DNA from 3 places in the Kocuria sp. MNB10 genome. Region 2 is predicted to be linked to each of the others. Evidence: riboswitches for the same ligand, from Rfam matches in the RefSeq annotation. Region 2 holds a riboswitch; each other region holds the start of a gene.
The links. Region 2 has a riboswitch for cyclic di-AMP ahead of ACW9PK_RS05585 (C40 family peptidase). Riboswitches for the same ligand answer to the same signal wherever they lie in the genome.

Region 1: it holds a riboswitch for cyclic di-AMP, as region 2 does, so the genes downstream of both, ACW9PK_RS10255 (C40 family peptidase) here and ACW9PK_RS05585 (C40 family peptidase) in region 2, are expected to answer to the same signal.
Region 3: it holds a riboswitch for cyclic di-AMP, as region 2 does, so the genes downstream of both, ACW9PK_RS04715 (C40 family peptidase) here and ACW9PK_RS05585 (C40 family peptidase) in region 2, are expected to answer to the same signal.

The regions. Positions count from the first base shown of each region.
Region 1 covers NZ_CM133411.1:2,240,091-2,247,311, reverse strand. Annotated here, with positions in the region: gene ACW9PK_RS10280 (vitamin K epoxide reductase family protein) at 1-545, opposite strand, end outside; gene ACW9PK_RS10275 (cytochrome c oxidase assembly protein) at 538-2,469, opposite strand; gene ACW9PK_RS10270 (DsbA family protein) at 2,561-3,247, opposite strand; gene ACW9PK_RS10265 (cation diffusion facilitator family transporter) at 3,296-4,210, opposite strand; gene ACW9PK_RS10260 (ArsR/SmtB family transcription factor) at 4,207-4,575, opposite strand; gene ACW9PK_RS10255 (C40 family peptidase) at 5,031-5,690, opposite strand; cyclic di-AMP (ydaO/yuaA leader) riboswitch at 5,696-5,849, opposite strand; gene ACW9PK_RS10250 (hypothetical protein) at 6,237-6,389, shown strand; gene ACW9PK_RS10245 (cation transporter) at 6,445-7,143, opposite strand; gene ACW9PK_RS10240 (ArsR/SmtB family transcription factor) at 7,140-7,221, opposite strand, start outside.
Region 2 covers NZ_CM133411.1:1,240,983-1,248,203, forward strand. Annotated here, with positions in the region: gene ACW9PK_RS05565 (hypothetical protein) at 1-933, opposite strand, end outside; gene ACW9PK_RS05570 (NADH-quinone oxidoreductase subunit A) at 924-1,268, opposite strand; gene ACW9PK_RS05575 (DUF305 domain-containing protein) at 1,373-2,059, opposite strand; gene ACW9PK_RS05580 (four-helix bundle copper-binding protein) at 2,476-2,886, opposite strand; cyclic di-AMP (ydaO/yuaA leader) riboswitch at 3,518-3,666, shown strand; gene ACW9PK_RS05585 (C40 family peptidase) at 3,672-4,334, shown strand; gene ACW9PK_RS05590 (class I SAM-dependent methyltransferase) at 4,474-5,235, opposite strand; gene ACW9PK_RS05595 (Y-family DNA polymerase) at 5,377-6,042, shown strand; gene ACW9PK_RS05600 (DinB/UmuC family translesion DNA polymerase) at 6,042-6,305, shown strand; gene ACW9PK_RS05605 (DUF4113 domain-containing protein) at 6,377-6,541, shown strand.
Region 3 covers NZ_CM133411.1:1,060,896-1,068,116, reverse strand. Annotated here, with positions in the region: gene ACW9PK_RS04730 (hypothetical protein) at 1-461, opposite strand, end outside; one part of gene ACW9PK_RS04725 (IS3 family transposase) at 527-806, shown strand; AL1L pseudoknot at 805-918, shown strand; one part of gene ACW9PK_RS04725 (IS3 family transposase) at 806-1,761, shown strand; gene ACW9PK_RS04720 (hypothetical protein) at 1,744-2,433, opposite strand; gene ACW9PK_RS04715 (C40 family peptidase) at 2,708-3,361, opposite strand; cyclic di-AMP (ydaO/yuaA leader) riboswitch at 3,368-3,559, opposite strand; gene ACW9PK_RS04710 (four-helix bundle copper-binding protein) at 4,159-4,569, shown strand; gene ACW9PK_RS04705 (DUF305 domain-containing protein) at 4,984-5,691, shown strand; gene ACW9PK_RS04700 (DUF305 domain-containing protein) at 5,805-6,485, opposite strand; gene ACW9PK_RS04695 (copper-translocating P-type ATPase) at 6,529-7,221, opposite strand, start outside.

The DNA.
Region 1 (7,221 bases), 1.0 Mb from region 2:
ACCAACCGGGGCGGGGCGGGGATGACGCCGTGGGCGAGGTTGCGCACGGTGAGCAGGAGGAACAGCGGGATCATCGCCGCCCACACGATCATGCAGTACAGGCACAGGATGTAGATCGCGAACAGGGCCTGGGACCACAGCCAGATCACGAGCACCGCCCCGAGAGTGACCCCGACCTGCAGGCCCGCCCAGTACCAGCGCCCGAGGCGGGCCCCGGCCAGGATCGTCATGGCGGTGGTGATCACCACCGCGAAGGCGACGATGCCGATCAGCGGGTTGGGGAAGCCGAAGAGCTCCGACTGCCAGGTGCCCATGACTTGCCCGCAGGACACCCAGGGGTTGATGTCACAACTGGTGACGTGGCCCGGGTCCTTGTAGAGCTGAAGGCGCTCGAGCACCAGAATCGCCGAGGCGACCCACCCGATCACCCCGGTCACCAACAGGACCAGGGCGAAGGGGCGGCGACGGGCGAATCCGGGCAGGTGCTCCTCGGCGACCGGGCCGGCGCCTGGGTGGCGGTGGGCGCTGGTGGTGGTTTCAGCCATGGTGGATGTCCTTGGGGGTTCCTCGATCAACGGTGGCGTCGGTGGTGCCGTGCTGGTGTCTTCGAGCCAGGACGGCCAGGGCCGCGGCCAACAGGGGCAGGACCCCGGCCAAGAGGATGGAATGGGCCGCGGATTGTTGATCCGCCAGCGGAGAAGGCCCCCAGTCTCGGCCGAGTCCGGAGAACCACTCTGGTTGGATCACCGTCGGTGACAGGGCCGTGAACACCACCCAGATCCCCAGCACGGTGGCCACCGCGAGCAGCACCAAGGCCTGCGTGCGCACCGCTCTGCGGTCCGGTGGGGCGGCCAGCGCGGCGGTAGCGAAAATCAGGCCCAGGGCCACGGCGGTGGTGTTCATCAGCTCGTGGCCGACGTGGGTGTGCAGGGCCACGGCGAAGGCGGGGGTGTAGTAGAAGACGCCCAGCCCGGCCAGCATCAGGATCCCGGCCGGGGCCGGGTGAGCCAGCAGGGCCCCGGCCCGGGAGGTGCGCCATGCAGCGGCGAGCTCGCACCACCCGGTGCTGCCGTCAGTGCGGACCGGAACCAGGGCCGCGGCCAGGCGGCCGGGCGCTCCGGCGATCAGCAGCAGCGGCACCGGGAAGCTCAGCAGCAGGTGGGCGGCGGTGTGGACGCTGAACAGGATCGGGGCGTAGAGGGCCATCGCTCCGCAGGTGACGTAGACCAGCAGCACCAGACCGGCCAGGAATGCGGCCGTGCGTGCCACCGGCCATGGTGCGCCGGTGCGGCGCAGGTGTCGGGCCCCGCCCAGGTAGAGGCAAGCCGCGAGGATCGCCACGGCGATCCACAGCCAGTCGACGCGCCACTGGGTGAACCAACCGGAGAAGCTCAGGGGCGGGGGCAGGAGGTAGCCGGTGAGGATCTCCGCGGGGGTGATGTCAGGTTGTCTCTCCAGAGGCACCGGGGTGGGGGTGCGTGCCAGGGCCACGCCCAGGGCCATCACGGCGCAGAGGATGAAGACCTCCACGGTGATCAGCCGCCACACCCGGCCTAGCGTCGGGGTGCCGGCGGTGATCGCCCGGCGGTTCAGGTACCCCAGCACGCCCAGGGCCACGGTGGCGATCGTCTTGGCGATCACCAGCGCCCCGTAGCCGGAGTCCAGCCCGTCCCAGCCACCGATCCGGTAGACGGTGTTGATGACTCCCGAGACAGCCACCAGGACGAAAGCCACCCCGGCCAGGGCCGAGAAGCGTTCCAGCACGGTCCGGGCTGACCCGTGGCCGGTGGCGGGGGCGGTCAGCAGCGGGGCGAGCAGGGCGAGCACGATGATCCCGCCGGTCCAGATCCCGGCACCGAGCAGGTGCAGGGCCAGAGCATTGACGGCCCCGTTGTGATCATCGACCCCGGCCACGTGTCCCAGTTGGGACAGCGGGATGACGGCGGCCAGGGCCACCAGGGCGGTGGCGGCCACCGCCGCCGGGGAACGAACGAGCACGGCCAGGGTGGTGGTCAGTGCCGCGGCCACCGCGGTGACGGCCCATGCTTGGCCGGGGATCAGGCGGGTCACGTAGTAACCCAGTTGCCCGGTGAACTCGGCCGAGCCGGACACGGGAGCCCCGATGGTGTCGGCGTAGCTGAGCACGATGATCGCCACCGCCGCCAGGGTCCACACCGCGGCCGCGGCCGCAGCCACCGTCATGGCCCGGGCGAAGGCCGGGTGCTCGGCCCTGGTCTGTCCCGCTCCGGGGACCGGAGTGGACCGGGGCACCACGGTGGTGGCGAAGACCAGCCCGGCCCAGGTGATGCCCATGGCCAGGTGATGCACGGTCGTGGCCAGCGGCAACCCCCAGCGCACCAGGACCCCGGGATCGAGCACTTCCCGGGGCGCGGTGGCCCCGGAGGATCCCAGGGCCACCCACAGCACGGCCAAGGTCCCCACCCCGATACCGATGTAGACGGCAGCCATGGCGCGCCGGCGCCGTCCAGTCGGCGTCGGGCCGGGAGGCGGGGGGAGGACCACCGGCGGGGTGGGCGTGTGGGGTGGGGTGACCATTGGGTCAGTCGGTGGCTGCGGTTTCGACGGCGTCCCGGAAGCCTTCCAGGGACTCGGGGTTGAGCACTTCCCCATCGAGGAAGAACGTGGGAGTCCCACCCACCCCCAGAGCCTCACCGTCAGCGACATCGAGCTCGATGCGCTCCTGGGTGGCCGGATCAGCCACCGCGGCGTCGAAGGCGGCCATGTCCAGGCCGAGGTCTTCGGCAAAGCCGCGGAAGACCGCGCTCTGGTCCTCGGCCGACTCCCCCCACTGTTCCTGGGTCTCGAACATACGCTGGTACATCGCCTCGTACTGTCCCTGCTGGGCGGCGGCTTCGACCGCGAGGGCGGCGTTCATGGAGTTGCGGTGGCCCGGCAGCGGGAAGTAGCGGTGGACGAAGGTGACGGTGTCGGCGTACTCGGCCCGCAGCTCCTCGATGACGGGGTAGGCGGCCCGGCACCCTTCGCACTCATAGTCCAGGAACTCCACCAGCACGGCCTGTTCGTCCGGTGCCTGGGAGAGCACCCGGCTGTTCTCCCGCACGACCTGCCCCTGGCCCTGGGGCACCGTTTCGGGGGTGGAGTTGGCACGGGCGATGAGGATCGGGATGGCCACGGCGGCCACGACGGCGACCAGGAGGACCCACACGATGATCTTGGCCTTGGAGGGCTTCTGCTTTGGGGTGGGCGGGCTGGCGGTAGTACTCACAGGGGTGTCCGTTCTGTCTCCGGCAGCAGGGCGTACCGGTGGAGGGGGCTAGGGGTGGAGGGTCTCATCGTGGCGGTGGGAGGCCGGTTCGATCTGGAAGGTGGAGTGCTCGATGGCTACGTCGAAGTCACGGGCCACGCAGGCCTGCAGATCCGCCAGGACGACCCCGGCGTGCTCAGCGTTCAGGCAGCCGTCGTGGACGGTGACGTGGGCCGAGAGCACCGGGGTGTCGGAGTCGATGCGCGAGGCGTGCAGATCGTGCACACCGACCACGTGCGGCAGGGCTTCCAAGCGGGTGCGGACCTGCTCGAGGTCCAGGCCCTTCGGGGTGGTTTCCATCAGGACCTCGATGGTGTCGCGCAGCAGGATCAGAGCCCGCGGCACGATCAGGGCGGCGATCAACAAGGACACGACCGCATCCGCCCGGGTCCACCCGGTGGTGGCGATGACGATCGCGGAGACGATCACCGCTACCGAGCCCAGGGCGTCGTTGGCCACCTCCAGGAACGCGGCCTTCATGTTCAGGTTCTCCCCCCGGCCCGAGGCGAGGATGACCAGCCCGATGATGTTGCCGACCAGCCCGACCACCCCGAACCACAGCATGGCCGTGGACTCGACCTCGGGGGGCTCCAACAGCCGGCGCACCCCTTCGACGGCGATGAACCCGCCCACAGCCAGCAGCACCGAGGCCTGGGCGGCCGCGGCGACGATCTCGGCGCGCTGGTACCCCCAGGTGCGTTTGTCCGTGGCCGGTTTCAGCGCCAGGGTCGCGGCGGTGAGGGCGATGAGCAGCCCGGCCGAGTCGGTGAACATGTGCCCGGCATCGGCCAGCAGCGCCAGGCTGCCCGAGACCACCGCACCGATGATCTCGGCGACCATAATCGTGGCGGTGATGGCGAACACCACTGCCAGTTTCCCCCTCCGCCCGGCGCCGGCGTGGGAATGATCGTGCTCGCCGCTCATACCGGAATCTCCTGGGTGGTGGCGTCATCGGCGAGGGCCTCGGCGGCGCACTCGGGTGTCCCGCACCGGCACACCGGTTCGACGGTGAGGATAGTGCCCAGCAGGTCCTCCAACGCGTGGGCCAGCTTGGGGTCCGAGAGTTCATAGCGCACGTTGCGCCCCACCGGCACGCCCACGACCAACCCGCAGTCGCGCAGACAGGCCAGGTGGTTGGACACGATCCGCCGGCTCACCCCGATCCGGGCCGCCAGTTCCGAGGGCACCGCTGGGCCCTGCTGCAGCTGCAGCAGCACCGCGGCCCGGGTGGGATCGGCCAGTGCTTTGCCGAAACGGGACATCGCCGCGACCGGGGACAAGATCCTCATCCAATAACCGTACAGCAGAATCTGTATCAAAGGAGATGAGGGGCTTCCCTTGATGATCGGGCAATGTCCAGCTCGTATTCATACGGTGAGGGCGGACGGGGGTGCCGTCCGCCACTGCGGCATCCCCGTCCCCCGAGCCATCGCTGCACCCTAAGGGCTCTCGCTCCAATGCCGAGGCGGAGCAGGATAAGCACTGCCCGCGTCCAGCGGAAGACAGGGCAAGGCCATGAGCACTCTCCGATCCTCTCCGCAGGACTGCTCCCCGTGTGCCGATTCGCTGGCGTGTGCACATCGACAGGATCGTGGCAATCGTTCGAGTCTGCGGCTACAGCTGCGGAGTGCACCCATGCGGTCCATCCGAGTGCACCCATGCGGTCCATCGACGATGATCCTGGCGGGGCACTCCGCACCTGACGGATGAGCCCACCGGCCGGCCTTCACCACATCGGCGAGACTCACCGGTAGGTGTAGTACCCGTCGACGGGCATGGCGTTGACGGAGTGGACGAAGGTGCCCTGGGTCGGGTTCAGCGCCGAGACCATCTTGCCGCCACCGATGTAGATGCCGATGTGGTTGCCGCCGTTCTGGGACACCAGGTCACCAGGCTGCGGGTTGGACGTCGGGGTGGCGGCGGCGATCTGCTGGAAGCTGGTGCGGGGGATGTCGATGCCGTTCTGGGCGTAGACCCAGCCGGTGAATCCGGAGCAGTCCCAGGCCCCGAAGGAGGTCCCGCCCCAGACGTAGCCGGTGCCCACGCCCTGCATGGCCGTGCCCACGATGCCGCCGGCGGCCGGGGCGATCTCGGTGATGGCGGTGGACTGCGGGCTCACGCTCGAGGTGGCGGCGCTCTGCTGCGGGGCCGGGGCTTGGTCGACGGGGGCGGCGGGCTGCGCGGCGACCGGGGCCGGGGTGGTGTAGGAGGCCAGATCGGCCATCGCCGAGGCCGGAGCCGCATAGGAGGACCCGGAGGCGGCGGGGATCTCGGCGTAGGCCTGGGCCGGAGCGATGGAGCCCACCAGCGCTGCGCCGGCGGCGGCGACGACGGTGGTGGTACGCACGGCGCGCGAGGAGGTCTGGGCGCGGTGACGGGCAGTGTGCTGCTTGAAAAGCGACATGGTGGAGTTCCTCCCTTTGCCTACGAGGTGAGCTGTCGGATGCGGGTGGGAGACACCCGGCCGCAGAACGCACGCGCTCTGAGACTTAACCCCAAGGCCCCGGTACACCGGGACCGGTAATGGTTCCCCCGCTTCTGCCAAGCGATTTCTCTTCAGGAACCCCGAGCACCGGCAGAACTCGGCGATGTGCCACGAGGGCGCCGACAGGATCAGTGGTCGGCACGCACTGAAGAGTACAAGGAGATTACGAAACAATCACAATCCGATTCGGGAATGTATAGAGATCGTAAAGAAGTGGTCAAGGCTTGATGAAGACCTGAATTGTTGTCGGCTTTTTCCTGTTAATTTCCCGAGAAAGGCGGGGCGCTCTGCGCTTTGAGTGAGGTGGCTTGTTGGTGCGTGGACGCTGCGCGGGGAGTCGTCGCCCACACAGCGGTGGGGACAGGAGCCACTTCAAAAGGCGCGGCGGGTGGATCGAGAGCGAAGCCCGCGGCCATCCTGGGATATTTCGCGCTGCATCAAGCCCCGGAAATTTGGGCTCTGTCCATGCTCGCACTGACTGGCGGAACGTTAGCCAGCGTTGTGGTCGAGGAGATGCCCGACCAAGCCCACGAAGGCGACACCAGCGTGCCGGGACCGATCCTGCTCACCGGCGGAGTTGCGCTGTTCGCCGCGATCTCCGTCTACCTCGGTTCCTGAGAAGCCGTGCGCCCCGGCGTCCTCGTCTCGGGGCGCCGACGCGTGCCGACCGTGCTCAGTGGGCGCAGTTGGGACCGCATCCACCGCAGTGTGCACCGTCCTCGGCGGTGAGGACCGCAACGGGAGTGCAGCAGGCGTCTCCGCGCCAGGCCTCCAGCCCCTCCTTGACCGCCACGGCGGCGATCACCAGCGCAGCCAGCGGGTCGGCCCAGGACCAGCCCAGGGTGCTGTTGAGCACCAGGCCTACCAGCAGCACGGCGGAGAGGTAGGTGCACAGCAGGGTCTGCTTGGAATCGGCCACCGCAGAAGCAGAGCCCAGCTCCCGGCCGGTGCGGCGTTCGAACCAGGACAGGAACGGCATGATGAGCAGGCTCACCGCGGCCAGGGCGATCCCGACCGGGGAGTGTTCCGGCTCGGCGGCCCCGAGCAGGGCGCGGATCGCATCGACGGTGACGAAGGCAGCCAGGCCGAAGAAGGAGAACGCGATCACCCGCATCGCCACCTTTTCCCGTCGGTGCGGGTCCGGGGCGGCGAACTGCCACGCCACCGCCGCCGCGGAGAGGACCTCCACGATCGAGTCCAGGCCGAAGCCGATCAGCGCCGAGGAGGAGGCGATGGTGCCGGCGGTCAGGGCGATGACCGCCTCGAGCACGTTGTAGGTGATGGTGCCGGCCACGATCCAGCGCACCCTGCGGTGCAGCACCGCCCGGCGTGCATCGGCGATGGGCTTGGGGTCCAGGGTCAGGGAGGTCATGTGCAGGTGCATCCTTCCGGGGAGCAGCAGGTCGGGTCCACGGTGACCACCAGCTCCAGCAGGTCCCCCAGGGCAGCC
Region 2 (7,221 bases):
GATCGTCCGGTGCAACCGCTCGGCGGCGGCCCGGGCGGCGTCCTCGTCACCGCACAGCAGGGCGTCCCGGGCGCGGCGGGCGCAGGCCGCCGCGTCCTCGACCCCCGCGAGAGCCAGCAACGCCATGACCTGGTCGCACCACACCACCGCCGCCGGCGCGGGACCGGGACCCGGTCCGCCTGCTCCGGCGCCGTCGACCACGGAGGCTTCGGCGTCGACCACGACATCCCCCTGCAACGAGCAGCGCAGCACGAGCCCGGCCGGCCAGAACGGCAGCACGGGACCCAGCGGCAGGTGGAGCACGTCCATCTCCAGCCCGTCACGGTCCTCCCCGCCCCCGGCCAGGGCGATTCCCCCCGGGGCCATGTCCATCCCGCCGTGGCCACTGTGGTCCATGCCGCCATGACCGCCGTGGTCCATCTCGCCGTGGTCCATGCCCCCGTGGTCCATCCCGCCGTGGCCGCTGTGGTCCATGCCGCCATGACCGCCGTGGTCCATCTCGCCGTGGTCCATCTCGCCGTGGTCCATGCCCCCGTGGCCCATGCCCCCGTGACCCCCATGATCCGCGTCCTCGGGGATCTCGGGTTCCTGCGCCCGCTCCTGGGCGTCCGTCCGGTGGTGCGGGGTGTCGAGAAGGAGGGCTGCGGCGGCGTCGAGGGCGGAACCTACAGTTCCGGGCGAGGTGATGTCGGCGCGGACGCGGGGACCGGGCATCTGCTCCCAGAGCCGGTCCACGAGCTCCGAGAGCTCGGGGCCGGGGACACCGCACACCGCCAGGACGTCCGCGTCCGCTGGTGTCCACGCCGGTCGCCACCCACGGCGGAGCAGCTGGTGCTCGACCTCCATCCGGGTCGCCCAGTGCCCCGGGACCTCGACGACGAGGACCCGGGTGGCCCGGACCGCGAGCCGGGCGAGAGCACCGCTTAGGCCCATCGGAAGGCTCCTTCGCGCCAGGCCCAGGCCACGGCGACGAGCAGGGCCCCGAGGAACAGGAACATCTCCACGACCGCGGAGATCCCCTTCTCGATCACGACCACCGCCCACGGATACATGAAGAGCATCTCGACGTCGAAGGCCAGGAACACGATTGAGGCGAGGTACCAGCGGGCGTGGAATCGGGACAGCGCGTGCTCCTGGGGCATCCACCCGGATTGGGCGGGCAGAACCGTCAACGGCTCGGCGGTGATGACGGCAGCGCGGTGGAGTGCATAGAGGAGAACGACGACCGACAGCGCCACCAGGGCCATGGCCACGATCCCGGAGTACACGATGGTCTCCCCTTTCGCGCGGTCGGAACATGGAAGTCTGTCGTTGATCGGTGGGGGCCACCCTAACAGGTGGCCCCACCGATCGCGCTGTTTCAGCTCGGTGATCAGGCGCGGCCGGCGAGCCAGGTGCGGAAGTCCGCGACCTGGGCCTGTTGGGTGGTGATCCCCGCGGTGGCCGCCACTCGCAGCTGCGGGTGCACGGCACGGGACTGCGGCTCGAGGAACTCGATGATCCCGCTGTTGTGGTGCGGAATCATCTTCTGCACGAAGGCGACGTCGAAGTCCTCACCGGCCTCCACGGCCGAGAGTTCCTCGATCATCATCTGGGTCTCCTCCTCCAGGATCTTCATCTCCTCCTGGGCTTCTGCCGGGACCTGGGCCATGGCCTCTTCCGGGGTCAGCCCGTACCACTCCTCCAGCCACCGGGTGAACTGGTCGATCTGGTGCTGCTGGTTGGCGATGATGTTCTCCGCGTGCGTGCGGATGTCGGGACTGGTGCCGCGCTCCAGCTCCAGTTCGGCCATCTCGATGGCGGCGCGGTGGTGCGGGATGATCTCGGCCAGGAACGTGATCTCCAGTTCCTCGCCTTCGAGGCCGGCCAGGGTCTCGCCGAACTCGTAGGCGGTCGGGGAGGTGGGCTCGGGCTGGAGAGTCTCGGTCTGGGTATGGGCAGAGACCGGGGTGGCCTCCCAGCGGGCGAAGGCCGGGGCGGTCGCCCCGCCCAGCAAGGCGGTGGCGACGGCGATAGTGGCGGCCACCGTGGGGCGGCCACGGAATGGGGTGGAACCCATGATGATGTCTCTCTTCCACGACGAGGGAGCTCGACCCTGAGATGCCGGCTCGGTGATCACCCCGCCGCCGGGGCGGGAACGATCCGCGCGGGCGGGGCTGTGCTCAATGAGATACGGGGGGAAGAAAGAACCCCCGCCTCCGGAGGTGCCCGGTCAACGGATCAGATTCCTCTTTCACCGACGGAGGCCCATCCACGGCCTCCGTGGGTCAGCGTCGGCCTCCAGAAGAGGCCCGGTTTCCGTGGAGGAACTTCTCCCCAGGTGATCAGTCACCCGGGGCATCACCCGGGCGGTGGGTGTGTCATGGCGTCGCCCGACTTGTGCAGCTCGGGCTTGCTCCGCGGCCTCGCTCCCAGCCAGCCCCGGAGCTTCTCACCGCCGTCCGCCACCCGGGTGATGGGTCCGCGGGGGCAGGCTCAGCCCAGGGCGGCGACCAGCTCGGCGCAGGTGGCCTCGCAGCGCCGACAGGCCTCCGCGCAGATCCGGCAGTGCTCGTGCATCGAGGCGTGCTTCTCGCACTCGTCCGCGCAGGCCTTACAGGCCATCTGGCAGGCCCGGATCGCATCCAGGGTGATGTTCGCGTCGTAGCCGGTGTGCCGGGAGAGAACCCGCCCGGTGGCCTCGCACAGATCCGCGCAGTCCAAGTTGGTGCGGATGCACTTGGTCAGCTCCGCGACCATGTCCTCGGACAGGCACGCGTCGGCGCAGGCGGTACAGGTCTGGGCGCACTGGAAACAGGCCTCGATGCAGGCGGCTAGCTTCTCCTCGTCCACCCCGCCCAGGTCCTTCGGGTAGGTCTCCAGCATCGACGTCACATGATGAGTCATGGCTTGCTCCTTCGTCGGTTCGGCCGAGGAGACGAACCGGCCGGAGCCAATCCGCCATACAACCGACAGCAAACTGCGGATCTGGCCGGATGAAGCACTTACTCCTTGAAGATTCCGTGAAGAAATCCCGAGAGCGAGGCGCGCGCCACGCCACGCATCCATTTCCTTTTGTGAAAGATGCATAGGAACCATGAAGATCTCATGAAGAAATCTCTCTCGCGCCGCCGGAAGAGAACGACTTCCTGAAAATAGCCTGGATGATTTCCTAGCCTTTTCTTACCAATCCCTGTGGGGCGGCAGGGGCTGGCAGCTGCGCTCTTGCACCCCTCTGACGGAGCCGCAGGTACAGGAGGGCCTGGGCGCACACCGCGTAAATCCGCTAGTCGCCGTCAGATATGCACCTCTTCGGCAGCAATGTGCTGGGGCGCGAGTAGAAGGCGGCCGCCGCCTCGGCTGTCACTCCCGAGCGTCTCTCCGTCCCGCTCGGCGGTGAAACAAGGGGGGAGGAGCGGCCGTAACCGTAACGTGACTTTTCCGTTATCTGTTCGCTACTGTCCTCTGCGTGCCGATCGCCGATCCGGTTGGCATCCCCGGGTACATCGCCGAATTCTGCCGGTGCCCGGGGTCCGCTGAAAAGACATCGCTTGGCAGAAGCGGGGGAACCATACACGGTCCCGCCCTTGGGGCCTGGGGGTTAAGCCGGCCGGACGCGCGCGTCCGCCCGGCCGGGTGTCTCCCACCCGCATCCGACAGCTCACCTCGCAGGCAAAGGGAGGAATCCACTCATGCCCATGTTCCAGCGCCGTACTGCTCGCCACCGCGCCCAGACCCCGTCCCGCCTCGTTCGCCGCACCACTCTCGCAGCCGCCGCTGGTGCGACGGTGCTCGGCTCGGTGGCACCCGCCCAGGCCTACGCCGAGCTACCGACCCCCTCGAACACCGCCTCCTCCACCCCCGCCCCCGTGGTGGCGACCCTGGCCTCGTCCCCCGCCGCGGCCCCGATCGTCCCGGCAGCCACCCCGGCCCCTGGGGCGCAGGCGGCCTCGACGCCGCAGATGGCCTCGGCCTCGGATGTTTCCGTCCAGTCCACCGACACTACTGCTGTCTCCACTTCCGGGAGCGGGCTCGTGGGCACCGCCATGCAGGGTGTGGGCGGTGGTTACGTCTGGGGTGGTACCGCCTTCGGCGCCTGGGACTGCTCCGGGTTCACCCAGTGGGTCTACGCCCAGAACGGCATCGAGATCCCCCGCACCAGCCAGGCCCAGTGGGCGGCTGGTACCCCGACCGCCAACCCCCAGCCCGGTGACCTTGTCGTCCAGAACGGTGGCGGCCACATCGGGGTCTACCTGGGCGGCGGCAAGATGATCTCCGCGCTGAATCCGACCCAGGGCACCTTCGTCCACGACGTCAACGCCATGCCCGTGGTCGGCTACGTCACCTTCCGCTGACCCACACCACTGGATGCCTTGGGCATCCACCCAGGGGCTCCCGGAGAAGCCGCCCCCGTGCTGTGGGGGCCCTGTCAACGACAGGGCCCCCACAGCACGGGATCTCATCCCGCAGTCCAGGCCTGGTTGCCAACGCAGGTCACCGCGTAGCTGGCTTCTGGGCAACAAAGCGTAGAATCCGCCCACCGAAGGACAACCGGAGGGCGAGGAGCTCCAGGCCGACCTGGTCGAGAACTGGTTCGAAGGCTCCGGGGTCGATGAGTCGGTGGGGAGAGCGATCGGCCCGGTGCACCAAGGAGGCCATCCGTGAGGCAAGCAGGTCGTATCCCACCAATGCCCCGCCCGGCCGCAAAACCCGGGACCCCTCGACCACCGCGTGTTCCCACTCGATGACGTGGTGGAGCATCAGGAAGCTCACAACCGTGTCAAATGACTCGTCCTCGAAGGGCAGGCGGGTGGCGTCGGCCTGACAGGCCTCAGCATGGGGGAATCTGACAAGGCATTGCTGCGCAACCTCAACCATCACCGGGTCGGCGTCGGTCGTAGTGAGCCGCACCCAAGGGTTGGCTTGGACGATCGCTTCGGCCATCGCCCCGCTGCCCCCGCCGATTTCCAGCACGTTCCCGGTGACGGGGAAGCCTTGGGTCGCCCAGGGGACCATTCGCCGGGCCAAAAGACTCCATGGCGCACTGCGGCAGCACGAAGCTTCTAGAGCGGACATCCTCGGCATGGACTCCCCCTCCCGGTGCATCCGGATCGTGTGCGCCGAGCCTAGTTCCACGATCGACAGCAGTGAACCGGCTCGGCAAGGACGAGGCGACCTCGCTATGCACACCGCCCGGGGTGGGCGCGGCCGCTGATTCGAGGAAGCTAGGTCCCTGGCCTCCGGACCCCCACCCATGCCCCCTCACGCGGGGTCAGCAATGATGTCGCCTCCGGCGGCTATACCTGCTCTCATGGGCAGGGATCAGATCTCCAAGCACAGGGAACATCGCAAGAACGAACATCGCGACATACCAACACGCCCCGTGGGGCGCTCGGCGTGATCGCCCTGGTGGACGTGAACAACTGCTACGTGTCCTGCGAACGTCTTTTCGACCCGTCCCTGCTCGGCAAGCCCACTGTGGTGCTGAGCAACAACGACGGGTGTGTGGTCGCCCGCTCCGCCGAAGCCAAGGCCCTGGGGATCCAGATGGGAGATCCGTGGTTCAAGATCGCCGCCGATGCCCGCCGGTGGGGCTTGCAGCGTAGATCCTCGAACTACCCGCTCTACGCCGATCTCTCCCAACGCACCATGGCTCTGCTGGACCGCTACGCCCAGGCACAGGAGATCTACTCGATCGACGAGTGCTTCCTGACCCCTCCCCCCGGGCACACACGCGAGCTGCTGGCCTGGGGCCGGGAGCTGCAGCGGTTGGTAGCGCGCAACGTGGGGCTGCCCGTCAGCGTGGGCATCGCCCCCACCAAGACCCTGGCCAAGCTGGCCACCGAAGCGGCCAAGAAGATCCCCGCCACCGGGGGCGTGGTGCACTGGGAGAACACCCCGCCGGGCTTCTGGGGCCGGCTTATGGGCACCCTGCCAGTGACCGAGGTGTGGGGGTGGCCGCGCGCACCGCCCGCCGCCTGGCAGCCCAGGGGACCACCACCGTCGCCGAGCTGCGCGACGCTGACCCGGTACGGATCCGCGATCGGTTCTCCGTGGTGCTGATGCGCACCGCGCTCGAGCTCAACGCGGTGCCGGCGATCCCCGTGGAAGAAGAGACCGCCACCAAGCAGCAGATCCTGGTCTCCCGCTCCTTCCCCGAACCAATCCTCGACCCTGCCCTGATCGCAGAGGCGGTGGCCGATTTCGCCCAGCGGGCCGCGCGCCGGCTGCGCAAGGAGGACCAGGAAGCCGCACGTCTGACGGTCTTCGCCGCCACCTCACCCCACCGCCCAGGCCCTGACCACACCACCCCAACGCTCATGTAAGGCTGCCTGCTCCGACACACGAGCCCGGGGCGCTGGCCGCTACGGCCCGCAGGGCCCTGGAGCCGCACCTGGTGCACGGGATCCCGTACATGCGCGCCGGGGTGATGTGCCTGGAGCTCACCGACACCGGTGCTGCCGCGCCCCTGCCCGGTACCGCCCCCACCACAGCGCCCATCGGGTCCCTGATCGACGCCGTCAACACCCGGTTCGGCACCGGCACGGTCGGCTTGGGCTGATCCGCGACCAGCGCCCCCAGCCCTGGGACAACCACCAGGCAGCCCTCTCCCCCGGCTACACCACCGACTGGAACGCCTTGCGCACCGTCAGCTGATTCCTGTTTTTGGCCTGCCTGGCGACACACCAGCGGCGGTTTGTGTACGAATGCAGAATCATGGGGCATACTTTGTCACATGACTGACAAGGGGGCGCGCCGCATACCTCGCGCCTTGGGGCCTATGGTTCCCCTCGTCATCCAGATCCCGCAGGAAGTGGAAACCGCCATCCGCTCCGCTGCGGCGCAGGACGACGTGAGCATGTCATGGTGGATCGTCGCTCAAGCAGCACGGAGCCTCGATCTACCCCAATACGAATACCCGCCCGCACATGACTGAAGGCGGCCCCCCGCCAGGGACCGCCTTCAAAGTCTCGAACACCGTTCCAGCGACCAAACTCTCGCGGTGTTCCGATAGCAACGAAAGTTCCTCATGAGACACCAGGTAAAGCACCCATCGAGGTGTTGCTATGTCTAGGCTACCAGCAGACTTAGCGACGCCGCTAACCCCATTATCCCCATTGGAGGCACGGGGGTTGGTGGGGGCACAAGCCCCCGCAACCCCCGCCCGTCGTCGGAGCATGTGCCGCAGCGCCCAGCGGTTCCCGGTGACCGAGGCCCACACTCCCCGTGCGCGCACGGGCA
Region 3 (7,221 bases), 180 kb from region 2:
GACCGGTTGAGCCACAGGGCCGCGTTCGCCGCCTCGACACGTCCTTGGAGGCGACGAACGCCGTCTCGAATCATCGCGCCATATCCCTCCTCGGGCAGTCGTGCGACAGATTGCTGCGCCCGTACAACCTGATCTTCGGCGTCTTGGACGCGCCCAGCGCGCAGGTAATCATCACCGAGGTTGAGGTGCAAGCTCGGAGCGAACCCCGCTGTCGAGGGAACTCCGATGGCTGCGAGGTCACCGTCTTGGAGGTGTGTGAACTCTGTCAGGGCTTGCTCGTCCCAGCGAGTCTCGCTCTGAAGATTCTCCTGCTGGTCGGCCAGGTAGTGCGCCAACACGCACCGGTGGGCATGGTCTTCTTCGACCGTCTCATCCCAGCACTTTTCAAGAGCCGCCTTAGCGGCTTCGCTCTGACCGTTAACCGCTTGACCGACTGCTTCGAGGACTGGTTCCCAACTCATGCCCCCAACGCTATGTCCCGTGACGGGTCTGTTGGAGGCTTTCATTCCACGGAAGGATGAGAGTCATGGGGGCACCGAGGAAGTACCCGGACGAGTTGCGAGAGCGCGCCACCCGGATGGCGGTGGAGGCCCGGCGGGACCCGGCGACGAAGGCCGGGGCGCTGGCGCGGATCGGTCAGCAGCTGGGGATCAACCCGGAAACGCTGCGGAACTGGGTGAGACAGGCCGAGGTCGATGAGGGATATCGACCAGGAACCACCACTGATGACGCCCAGCGGCTGGCCGAGCTCGAGAGAGAAGTTCGGGAACTCCGCAGGGCTAACGCCATCCTGCGGTCGGCCTCGGCTTTCTTCGCGGCGGAGCTCGACCGCCCACACAACAGGTAGTGGCCTACATCGACGCCCACAAGGGCGAGTACGGGGTCGAGCCGATCTGCAAGGTTCTGCAGGTCGCCCCGAGCACCTATTACGCAGCCAAGACCCGCCCGCCCTCAGCGCGATCGGTCAGCGACGCGGCCACGACCGCGGTCATCACCAAGGTGCACGCGGAGAACTACGGGGTGTACGGGATCACCAAGGTCCACGCCGCGCTGCGCCGGAACGGCCACCGGGTGGCCCGGTGCACGGTTCACCGGCTCATGAGGGCGGCGGGTCTGCGCGGGATCATTCGCGCCAAGGGCCCGCGCACCACGGTGGCCGGCACCGGACCGGAGACCCGCCCGGACCTGGTGGAACGATCTTTCACCGCCGCTGCCCCGGACCGGCTGTGGGTCGCCGACATCACGTATTGCAGAACGTTCGCCGGCTGGGTCTACGCCGCCTTCGTCATCGATGTGTTCTCCCGGCGGGTGGTGGGGTGGCAGCTGTCGACCTCGTTGCGCACGGACCTGGCTCTGGACGCTCTCGAGATGGGGTTGTGGACCCGCTCCCACGACGGCCATGACACCAGCGGTGTGGTCCATCACAGCGACAAAGGCGTTCAGTATGTCGCCGTGCGCTACACCCAGCGCCTGGCCGAGGCGGGGGCGGTGGCCTCGGTGGGATCCACCGGCGATTCGTACGACAATGCCCTCGCTGAGGCGTTCAACTCGCTGTTCAAGGCCGAACTGATCCGCAACAAGGGCCCCTGGAAGTCGATCGACGACCTGGAGATCGGGGTGGCCGAGTACGTCGACTGGTTCAATCGCCGGCGCCTGCACGGAGAGATCGGGCTCGTGCCCCCGATCGAGTTCGAAGACGCCTACTATCGTCACCACACCGCCCCGGCGACCGCCGGAGCGGCACTACCAAGCCTCCACTGAACCCGTCACGGGACAGTCTTGACCGGTGCCTAGTTGTCCCATGGCAGCGGAGGCGATGGTCGCGCTCTTGCCGGAGGGCGAGCTCAGCGAGGTGACCGTGCGCTCAGCGGACGGAGCGGCCGGCGTAGCTGGCTTTGGGGCAGAAGCGACGGCGGTCCTCGGGCCAGCCTGCGCGGCTGGTTCCCGGGCGGGAACCGCCACCGGGGCAGGCTCGGTGACAGGCTCCGGGACCGTCTGGACGACTGGTTCTTGAATAGCTGCTTCTTGGACAACTGGCTTCGCGGCGAGTGTGTTGGCCGGTGCGTTGGCCGAAACGGGCGTGGCGGCCGGCGCCGGAACGGCCCCACCGGGTGCCACAACGGCCGGAACATCGAGCTTCTGCTCGGTCTTCTTATGCTCGGCCTTCTTCTGCTCGGTCTTCTGGTCGGTCTGCTTCTCGGCTGTGGTCACGTGGGCGACCGGCTCCAGGGACGGGGTGGGCGCTGCGGTGGGGGTGGCGGCAGCGACGGCCGACAGCGGAGCCTCAGCGGAGGCATCCGGGGCCGGGGTGGCCTGCACCGAGACGGTGGTGGCCAGGGCCAGCCCGGAGAAGGCGGCGACGGCGGCCACGGTGCGGGCCTTGCCGGTGAGGAGGGAGGTGATGCCGTTGGGGGAGGTCAGGTCACGAGTCATGAGGAGTTGTGCAGGCTTTCTGGCGGGCCGGGCGGATCTGCCGGAACGGTGCGGTGACAGCACGGAGCACCCCGCTCGGGGGCGCAAGATGTCGCGGGGTCCGGCAGAGCGGGCCCCGGATCAGGAGCACCGCGCACGGCGGAGAAGTGGAGGAACGGTGTGGTGTCTGCAGGGGAGGAAAAACTCACTCGCGAGGCAGGAATTCCCTGGATCAGCAGCTGCAACAACCGGGGCCCTCCGCAGCGACTCAGGCCGTTGCGGAGGGCGCACCGGGTCAGCGGTAGGTGTAGTACCCGTCCACCGGCATGGCGTTGACGGAGTGGACGAAGGTGCCCTGGGCGGGGTTCAGGGCGGAGATCATTTTGCCCCCGCCGATGTAGATGCCGATGTGGGCCCCGCCGTTCTGGGAGACGAGGTCTCCGGGCTGCGGGTTGGTCGTGGGGGTGGCCGCGGCGATCTGCTGGAAGCTGGTGCGGGGGATCTCGATGCCGTTCTGGGCGTAGGCCCACTTCGTGAATCCGGAGCAGTCCCAGGCGCCGAAGGCGGTCCCGCCCCAGACGTAGCCGGTGCCGGCGCCCTGCATCGCGGTGCCCACAATCCCGGACGCGCCGGTGATCTCGGTGATCTCCGTCGACTGGGTGGACACCGTCGCGGTCGAAGCGCTCTGCTCAGGAGCCGCCGAGGCCTGGGGGGAGACGGCCTGGGGGGCAACGACGGCCCGGGGGGCTGTCGAAGAGTAGGCCGCCAGAGCGGACGCGGGGGCCGAGTAGGCAGTGGCGGTGTCCGTCGGGACCTCGGCGTAGGCCTGAGCCGGGGCGATGGAGCCGATCACTGCCGCACCTGCGGCAGCCGCGACCGTGGTGGTACGCACCAGGGGCGAGGTGGTCTCGGCGCGGTGGCGGGCAGTACGGCGCTTAAAAATGGTCATGGGGTGTGTTCCTCCCTTTGCCTACGAGGTGAGCTGTCGGATGCGGGTGGGAGACACCCGGCCGCCCCGGACGCATGCGTTCCGGGTGACTTAACCCCTAGGTCCCGGACCCCAGGACCGAAAATGGTTCCCCCGCTTCTGCCAAGCGATTTCTCTTCAGGAACCCCGAGCACCGGCAGAATTCGGCGATGTGCACGAGGGCGCCGACCGGATCAATCAGCGGCACGCAGTGGACAGTAGCCCACTCATAACGAAAGTGTCACGTTTAGATCACGGCCCGGATTCTTTCTTCGGCCGGGTCTGAAAGCTTGGGCTGCCGACTCTGAAAAGGCCCGGCCCAGAAGCCGTGGGTTCGTCGCTCCTGTGGCTCCGCATCACGACTGGCGTCGCATCCAATGCCGTTTGACTAGGGGAAATGGCGTCAGTGCACGGCCCTGCATGGACACCACCCCCCAGGGCGAGGGGGTTTGGGGTCGTGGGCGGCCTTCAGTATCACGAGGGGTGGCACGGAGAAGACTTTGAGGATTCCTTGAGCTTTCCTTCAGATTGAGAAGTTTCGGGGATGCCGTTCTGGGCCGCGCAGCGCGATTTCTTCATGAAAACTCCATAATTGCCCGGATCCCCGGCGGAGAAGGCCGCCCGAGGGAGTAGCGCTGTGCGCCACTGTGGCCTGGATCTTCATCAAATCTTCAAGAATTTGGGGCGCGCCACACGGAAAAGGCAGTTTACTGTCGATGGTATGGCGGGCTGGTTCCGGCTGGTTCGTCTCCTCGAGGAAGCCGACGAAGGAGCAAGCCATGACCCATCACGTGAGTGCGATGCGGGAGGCCTACCCGAAGGACCTCGGCGGGGTGGACAAGGGGAAGCTGGCCGCCTGTATCCAGGCCTGTTTCCAGTGCGCCCAGACCTGTACCGCCTGCGCGGATGCCTGCCTGTCCGAGGACATGGTCGCCGAGCTGACCAAGTGCATCCGCACCAACCTCGACTGCGCGGACCTGTGCGAGGCCACCGGACGTGTGCTCTCGCGGCACACCGGCTACGACGCGAACATCACCTTGGATGCGATCAAGGCCTGCCAGATGGCCTGCAAGGCGTGTGCAGATGAGTGCGAGCAGCACGCGTCCATGCACGAGCACTGCCGGATTTGTGCCGAGGCCTGCCGGCGGTGCGAGGCCGCCTGCGCCGAACTGGTCGCCTCCCTGGGCTGAGTCTCGCCTCCCACAGACCCATCACCCGGGCGGCGGGGGCGGTGAGGACACCCGTGGCCACCGGGATCGGCGTCACGGGCCGGATCTCCTCTGCGGAGGGGGCCACCGCCATGACGCACCCGCCGCCTGGGTGATGGCCCCCTACCGGGGGTTCCGTGGAGAGCGGCTTCCGCGGGAACTTGGCCTTTTCTACAGGCTCAGACGCTGACCGGCGGATACCCGTGACGGGTCTCCGTCGGTGAAAGAGGATCCTGATGGGCTGATCGGGCCCGCCCGGAGGCGGGTTTCCTCTTCTCCCGCTCCCTGTTCAGTACAGCTCTACCCGCGCGGCTTGGGCGCACGTCGGGCACGGGCGGATTGCCGAGGCCGGCACATCGGGGTCGAGCTTCTTCATCGTGGAAAAGAGACATCATCATGCGTTCCACCCAGTTCCTTGGCCGCCGCACTACGGCCGCCGCCTCCACCGTTGTTCTTGCGACCGCCCTGCTGGGCGGGGCCACCGCTCCGGCCCTGGCCCACGGGCCGGGGAGTACCCCGGTCGCGTCCCCCGCCCAGGACCCGTCCACGGTGGAGATGCTCCAGCCGGATCCGACCTCCCCGACCGCCTACGACTTCGGTGAGACCCTGGCCGGGCTGGAGGGCGAGCAGCTGGAAATCACCTTCCTGGCCGAAATCATTCCGCATCACCAGGCCGCGATCGAGATGTCCGAACTGGAGCTCGAGCGCGGGGTCAGCCCGGACATCCGCACGCACGCGGAGAACATCATCGCCAACCAGCAGCACCAGATCGACCAGTTCACCCGGTGGCTGGAGGAGTGGTACGGGCTGACCCCGGAAGAGGCCATGGCCCAGGTCCCGGCAGAAGCCCAGGAGGAGATGAAGATCCTGGAGGAGGAGACCCAGATGATGATCGAGGAACTCTCGGCCGTGGAGGCCGGTGAGGACTTCGACGTCGCCTTCGTGCAGAAGATGATTCCGCACCACAACAGCGGGATCATCGAGTTCCTCGAGCCGCAGTCCCGTGCCGTGCACCCGCAGCTGCGAGTGGCGGCCACCGCGGGGATCACCACCCAGCAGGCCCAGGTCGCGGACTTCCGCACCTGGCTCGCCGGCCGCGGCTAAGAACCGGGCCAGCACCGAGGCGCTGGCCTCACGGAGGACTGAGCTCATGGCCCACCGGTTGCCACCGGCCACGGGCGCACAGTGGAGGCCTGATCGAGGCGAACCCGCAGATATCAGCCCTGGATCTGCTGCAGCAGACGCTCCATTTCCTGGATCTCCGCTTCCTGGTCCTCAATCACCTTCTGAGCCATCTCGATGGCCTGCGGATTCTGACCCTCGGCGACTTCCTCCTGGGCCATGTCGATGGCCCCGCGGTGGTGGGCGGTCATCATGGTCAGGTACATCTCGGCGGCCTCGGTGCCCTCGGCGGCCTCCAACTCCTGCATCTGCTCCTCGGTCATCATGCCCTCCATGCCTGCACCGGAATCGGAGCCGTGGTCCATGCCCTCCATACCACCGGACTCCATCGAGGTGGGCTCCCCCCAGGTCTCGAGCATGGTCTTGAGCTGGTCGATCTCCGGGCCTTGGGCGGCGACGATCTTGTTGGCCAACGCCTCGATGTCCGGGTCGAGATCGTCCTTGGCGAGCATCACCTCGCTCATCTGAACGGCCTGCTCGTGGTGGGGAATCATCATCTGGGCGAACATCGTGTCCGCGTCGTTGTGCTCCTCCGTGACCGCCTGGGCGGACGTGGAAGGAGTGGCCGTGGCGGTGTCCGTGCTCCCGGTACCGGCCGCCGCGGATGTGGTGGTCTCCGGTGCCTCACCGGCGGTCTCTTCGCCGCTGGTGCCGCAGCCGGCCAGGGCCAGGGCAGAGGCCAGGGCCAGAGTGGTCAGGGTGGTCGAACGCTTCATGGGTTCAGTCCTTTGCTTTGTGGAGGGGTGGGAAATCGGTGGGTCAGTGGGTGGGGGCCGTCGCGGGCCGCTTCGATAGGGCGGCAGCCCGGTCCTCGGCATCGGTGGCCGCCAGGTGCGCTGGGTCCAGGTCCAGGCGGCGCAGCAGCTGGGCGTTGAGGGCGACGACAATGGTGGAGACCGACATCAGCACCGCCCCGACGGCCGGGGACAGCACGATCCCGGCCGGGGCGAGGACGCCGGCGGCCAGGGGCACGGCGATGATGTTGTAGCCGGTGGCCCACACCAGGTTCTGGATCATCTTGGTGTAGCTGGCGCGGGAGAGGTCGATCATCGACAGCACGGCGCGGGGGTCGTTGCCGGCCAGGACCACCCCGGCGGACTCCATGGCCACGTCGGTGCCGGCGCCGATGGCGATGCCGACCTCGGCGCGGGCCAGGGCCGGGGCGTCGTTGACGCCGTCGCCGACCATCGCCACGGTCAGCCCGCGGGACTGCAGTTCGGTGACCTTGCTGTCCTTGTCCTGCGGGAGGACCTCGGCGAAGACCTCGTCGATGCCCAGGTCGGCGCCCACGGCGTCGGCGACCTGGCGGGCGTCGCCGGTGATCATGGCGACCTTCACCCCGCGGTCCTGCAAGGCTCGGACGGCCGCGCGGGACTCGGGGCGCACCTGGTCCTCCAGGGCCAGGGCACCGATGACGGTGCCCTCGCGCAGCACGTGCAGGACCCCGGCCCC